Regions from separate parts of the Halobacillus sp. Marseille-Q1614 genome, predicted to be linked through region 2. Evidence: riboswitches for the same ligand, from Rfam matches in the RefSeq annotation. Region 2 holds a riboswitch; the other holds the start of a gene.
The links. A riboswitch is a leader RNA that binds a small molecule or an ion and turns the genes downstream of it on or off. The one in region 2 is predicted to bind thiamine pyrophosphate.

Region 1 (3,125 bases), 1.7 Mb from region 2:
GTTTTATCTTCTCCAACTTTCTTAATCGTGTCCCAAACATGCTTAGTACCATGTGGATCAAGCATCGCAGTAGGCTCGTCTAAAAATAACACCTCAGGTTCTAGAGCAAGAACTGAAGCGATTGCCAATCTCTGCTTCATTCCCCCGGATAGTGTTTGTATCTTCGTGTGGATATCATCAAATTCTAATCCAACTTTCCGTAAATAATGCTCAATGTAAATTTCCATTTCTCCTCGAGGGACCTGAAGATTCTCAAGAACAAACGCAATTTCCTCATCTACATAGGGCATACAAAACTGTGAATCAGGATCTTGAAATAAAAATCCCCAGGAATCTGGAATGATAAGGTCGTCTGCTTTCATAGGTACTTCTACACTATGAGGGATGAGTCCCGTCAAGACTTGTAAAAGTGTTGACTTCCCTGATCCTGATGGTCCAAGTAGTAATACCTTTTCTCCTTTATTCAAAGAAAGAGAAAAATCCTCAAATAACAAGGGTTCCACTCCTGGAAATTTCAACCGCATGTTTGTCATACCAGCAATACTCTTCATACAAAACCTCCTGCTATCCCAAAGCCTTATAGTCTTCTTTAGAAGCCGGCCTCACAAGATTTGTGACTCCTGTTTTTTCTAATGATTGAACGATGAGAAAAGCGAAAATACCCGAAATGATGATGGCTCCTACTATTCTAGCTCCAACCAGGATGAGCAGATTCCAAAGTGCCAAGTCACCTATATAACCGTAGTAGAAATCAATACCAATAGACGCAAACGCAGCTGCTACACCTGCTAAGGACGCAGTGAACATATCGTATCTCTTATAGCGGAAAGCTGCGAAAATCAGTTCAGCAGCCAGACCTTGTCCTAACCCGAATATAAGCGTCGATATACCCCATTCACCGCCAAAAATAAATTCACCTTGCGCGGCAGCAACTTCCGCCAATAAAGCAACCCCGGGCTTTCGTATGATCAAATAAGCAACCACTGCTGCAATGAACCACATTCCATAAATGAGCTGCTCCAATTGTAATCCTAATGTGGAAACCACTCCATATAGCGGTCCCCATAGTTTATAGATCACACCAAATATCAATGCAACAATGATGGTTACTAAAATATCTGTTAACTTCAATCCCTTTTTCATTTTCTCAGGTCTCCCTTTCCATTGAATGACTTAAACTAAAAACGCTTTTAAAAAAACAACTTTCCCTCCTCCCGTAAGAAAAGCGGCTGATATTGGAAACGTATCTTTTTCGCAACTCCACTTCCCTGCGATGGTATGAGCCAAATCAGGTTCTAAGGGTCTTAAAGCCTACCTTTAACCTCGACCTTTCGTCAGTAAATAAAAAAGCACAGTACCGCTCATCCATTTACATAAAGGTACCCCTGGAAAAACTTTTTAAATTATCAATCTAGACCCGCCCCCTGTAATAGACCGATAGATTTCAGCTGTTTAATACGTCCGATCCTTCCATCCACATTTTCTTCTTGTCAGCCATCTCCCAAAACAAATATTCCAGTTTACCTGTATGAAGGAAGATCTCCTCTAAATGTGCTTTTTCTCGTTCTGGTTTATCGTCGGCAAGTTGGTTCATAAGGTTTTTCATATCTTCAGCTAGAGTCGTAAATTCATCTGATGCGTACATCTTGATCCAATCCCCGTAGAATTCATGTTCACTTGCTCCCTCTTTTTGATTCAATGCTAAGCCTATTTCACTGTAGCTCCATGCACAGGCAAGTACACAGGCGACAACCTCAGCTTCCGATCCCTGCTGGGACTTATTCAGCATGTAGCTTGTATAAGCAAGAAGCGTTGCCGAAGGTTTTGTATTTTCTAGTTCTTCTCTTCTGATCCCTATTCTTTCTGCATATTTTCGGTGAAGCTCCATTTCTTCGTTTAAGGTAGAATGCATCAAATCCGCGAACAGAGTCATCGTTTCTAAACGAGACGCTTTCACGCATCCTATTGCAAACACACGACAATAGTCGATTAAATATAAATAATCTTGTTCCATAAAAAACTTAAATTTATCAATCTCTAAGCTTCCATCACCAATCCCTTTGACAAAAGGGTGTTCGAGGTACTGATCCCATATAGGCTTAGCCCTTTCATAGAGCCGATCTGTAAACATTACACATCATCCTTCCTTTTTGAATTCTAAAAACCAGTCATATAAAAAAGCAGTCATCGTTTTTGTGAACTGTAGAAGCTGCTCTCTATCAAGCGACTCATTCACAGCATGAGCTTGTTCAAGTGTGCCAGGGCCATATAAGACAGTCGGGATGTCGGCCTCTGCTAACCATCCCCCATCTGTAACGGTAGGAGACATCGAATAGTCTACTGGTGTGTCGTGAACAAGTTGATGCGCACCAGCTAACTTTTGAACCCCTGAGTGACTGGGGTCCACGGAAAAGGCGGGGAATATTTCCCCTTGGTCTTCAATCATGGATTTCCCGCCCCACGAAAATTGAGGAGGGTAAACCTTTAACCAAGGATCAGCCTTTGCTGCATAATTGATATGTTCTTCGATGTCATTGATTACATCCTCATAATGTTCTTCAGGATAGTAATGCACCGTAATCCACAACTTGCAGCGATCTGCTATGAAAGCCGCATGCCTGCCGCCTTCAATGACAGCTGGATTGATCGTATTTGAGCCAGGGGGAAAGCCAGGACTCGATTTAGTTATGGCCCATTGCCGTTCCAGTTCTTGTAAGGCATTTATGATTTTCATCATTTTCTCTATCGCGCTGGCACCATGCAGACCGCCGCCAGCGTGTATCATGGAACGTCTGCAGGCATCATGGAAGGTTTGAGGACTCTCGATCGTTATCCAGCCGGTAATCACACCACCCTGACCTTGAATCTTACAATCACTTGTATCCACTACTAAAGCTAAGTCAGCACGATACCCTTTTTCACAGCAGGACTTCGTACCCGCTTCTCCAACCTCCTCACCGACCACTGATTGGAAATATAGATTTCCACTAGGTTCTATCCCAGCTTCATACAGCACTTTCATGGCAAACAGGACCCCCGCTATTCCGCCTTTCATATCAGCTACCCCACGCCCGAATACTTTATCTTCCGTTACTGTACATACAAATGGATCATAATCCCAACTT
Region 2 (3,125 bases):
CCTGTTTTCAGCGCGTGAATCGGCATGTCGCTTGAAACAGCGTTAAGCTGGCTTTTTATAAAATCAGCGGGCAGATGATGCACGTCTTTTACACCCGTTGTGTTCTGAGACACAACCGATGTAACTACACTCATTCCATAGCTCTTAAGTTCTTGAAAAGTTTTTAGATCTGCCTGTATCCCGGCTCCTCCGCTGGGATCGGTGCCTGCAATCGTTAAGGCTGTCGATACTTGAGTCATCTGATATTCACCCCTTCCCCTTTCGGCCATTCTTCACAAATATGAGCCATTTGCCAGAATTTCCACTCCAGCTGGCAGCTTTTACGGAACGCTTCCTTCATACGCTCCTGTTCAGCTTCTGAAGCTTTATCTGCCAGTTCGTCTAATCGCTGGCACATGTTTTTGGACAACGTTTCAAATTCCAGATCTGCATAAAATTTAATCCATGGATAGAACGCAGCGTCCGGAGCGGGCTGGTATTTTTCCATTAAATATTGTCCGATCTCCAGGTAGGTCCACGGGCATGGGAGAACAGCTGCTATCAGTTCCCCTAAGCTTCCCTGCCTTGCGTGGTGCTCCATATGCTTAACGTAATGGTCAGCCGTCGGCGGCAGCGGATAACCGTGCAATTCATCATATCCCACACCGATTACATTACAAAAATTCTGATGAGGATGGGTTTCACTGTTTAAAGTAAATGAAATTTGCTGATTAAAGTATTCAATATCTTTTCGGTTGGACGATTTAGAAATTCCCATTCCATAGATTCGCATAAAAGCATTCAAGTATTCATAATCCGCTTTAATGTAATGGGCGATTGAATCATGAGGTACGTCTCCCTTTCCAATACCTTCGACAAAAGGATGATGAAAGATCGCTTCAAATATATCATTGTTTTCCCTTCTTAGGACTTCTGTAAAACTCATACAATTCTCCTCCTTTTAATGTAAAAGCTGTGGAATTAATCTTGATTTCAGTACACGTGATGCGACAAACCACCCAAACAGTGACCCGCTCACACTGCTGATTAGAAATGATGGAACAAAGGCGAAAGCCCCGGCTGCACTTCCCATTAAAACCTGTGCAAAAGGCACGGCAAATAAAGCGCCGATCAACCCAGAACCAATCACTTCACCGACGGGAGCCGCACCTTTTCGCCTGATCCATTTGTAAAAGAAGCCGGCAAGCAGTGCACCGGCCATGCCTCCAGGAAAAGCGAGCAGCGTTCCAAGTCCAAGCAGATTTCTCAGCAAACCAATCGTAAAAGCGATCGTAACAGCATGTATGGGGCCAAGTGTGATCGCAGCCATGACATTGATCGCATGCTGTACAGGATAAGCTTTCGCGATTCCGGCTGGAAACCATATCACCTGCGCGCTGAGAGTACCTAAAGCAACGAATACAGCCATCGTTGTCAATAAACGTGTTCGGCTCATTGATATCCTCCCTTCTTTATAGGAAAGGCCTGCGGCGTCAGAGCTCCAGAGGGGTTTTGGCATATAAAAAAGCCAGATCCTCTGGAGGACCTGGCTTATGTATAAGTAATAGACAGTTACGTCAACTACTTCCCTCCGCTGGTATTAACCAGATCAGGTGCATAAGAGTCGGAAAGCTTGTTCTTTCCTCTCAGCCCAGTTGGGCCCCCCTAGTAGTTCAAAAACTAATATTCACTTGGATGTGATTATCTTATCAGAGGTTCTTTGATTTGTCATGGATTAAGGTGTAACATTTTCTGTAAGAAATATTTTTAAATAATAAAGGAGCGCCATGTGATGAAGAAATGGATGCTGATATTGCTCTTAGTTACAGTAGGCTGCGGGAGTCAAGAAGGAGCAGAAGAACCTTCAGACGACCAGACAGGAAGTGAATCAAAACAGTTCTCTGGATATGTAATGGATCAAAATGAAAATAGCATCTTAGTGGTAGATAACATTGAGCCCGATGGAGGCAGCCCTATTTGGATTACAGGAGTAGAAGAAGACATGTGGCTTGGCAAGTCTGTAGAAGTGACTGTAGATGGTCCTGTGGCCGAATCCTACCCTATGCAGGCCCAGGCCGGGGAAGTAAAGGTCGTTAAAGCAAAAAAGCCGGAAGGGGCTGACTTAGATGAGTCTCAGGTCCTTGCCAGCGCGCTTGCTGAGGTAGACCGAAGCAACACCCTGTCTGTTGAAAGTATGACGTATGATCAGGAACAAGATCAATGGATCATAAAAATGCGATCCACCGTTACTGAAAGCGGTGCAGAAAAAGTCATTGTTCCCGACCAGAATTTTGGGGAATAATGCCCTGATTATAATGCCTGACATGACGTGAAAAAGATCGTCCTCCAGCAAGGAAGGGCGATCTCTTTAGTTACCAAGGCGGCAAAATACTACGAGACTCCTGCTTAAAAAACGGGCGACCGAGACGCCGCAGCGTGGTATTTACCACGAGGAATCTCTAGTTCTCCACTTTCTTCAGCATCCACAGCCTGACACTCAGCTCTAATAAAAACATATCGTCAGCGTTTAATAAAGAAAGCCCTGTTAATTGTTCTATATTCCGCAGTCTGTGCAGCAGGGACTGCCTATGCAGGTTTAAAGCGCGTGCTGTCTGGCTGACATTGCTGTTGTATTTGTTGTAGACAATAAAAGTATGAATCAAGTCCGTCTGCCGCTTCTGATCATATTCAATCAGCTTCTGAAGCGTGCTTTTTACGATCTCCTCAATTTCTTTCTCATGGCTTAAGGCCATAAGCAGCCTATTCATCCTCGTATCGCTAAAAAACGTCCGCTCCCCTATTTCGTGCTGCTGGCGGCCGATATTAAAGGCGGTGACAGCTTCGTTATAGCTTTTATGAAAAGTATAAATTCCGTCTTTATGCATCGATATTCCCCAGGAAATACTAAGACCCGCCAATAATTCATTCAAGCGCCGCTCCACTAAATCAAGGAACTGGTTCGCTGTTTCGACATAGGAGCTGTTGCTGTCGGCTTCCAAGAAAACAATAACTTCCCCATCTTCAAAGGTAGCCATTGTTCTCCTTTTTAACACGTCTCCGGCATGGGCTACTTCTTTCTGAATATAGTAATTGCGGCTGTGCATAGAGGAAGACATAACCGATTGATCGGAACCTCGTATAAGATC

Region 1: it holds a riboswitch for thiamine pyrophosphate, as region 2 does, so the genes downstream of both, HUS26_RS08890 (ECF transporter S component) here and thiW (energy coupling factor transporter S component ThiW) in region 2, are expected to answer to the same signal.

The regions. Positions count from the first base shown of each region.
Region 1 covers NZ_CADDWH010000001.1:1,768,829-1,771,953, forward strand. The annotation lists gene HUS26_RS08885 (ABC transporter ATP-binding protein) at 1-551, opposite strand, end outside; gene HUS26_RS08890 (ECF transporter S component) at 565-1,143, opposite strand; TPP riboswitch at 1,249-1,397, opposite strand; gene tenA (thiaminase II) at 1,445-2,131, opposite strand; gene HUS26_RS08900 (acetylornithine deacetylase) at 2,138-3,125, opposite strand, start outside.
Region 2 covers NZ_CADDWH010000001.1:3,500,360-3,503,484, reverse strand. The annotation lists gene thiD (bifunctional hydroxymethylpyrimidine kinase/phosphomethylpyrimidine kinase) at 1-239, opposite strand, end outside; gene tenA (thiaminase II) at 236-925, opposite strand; gene thiW (energy coupling factor transporter S component ThiW) at 941-1,435, opposite strand; TPP riboswitch at 1,549-1,656, opposite strand; gene HUS26_RS17545 (DUF3221 domain-containing protein) at 1,772-2,281, shown strand; gene HUS26_RS17540 (PucR family transcriptional regulator) at 2,439-3,125, opposite strand, start outside.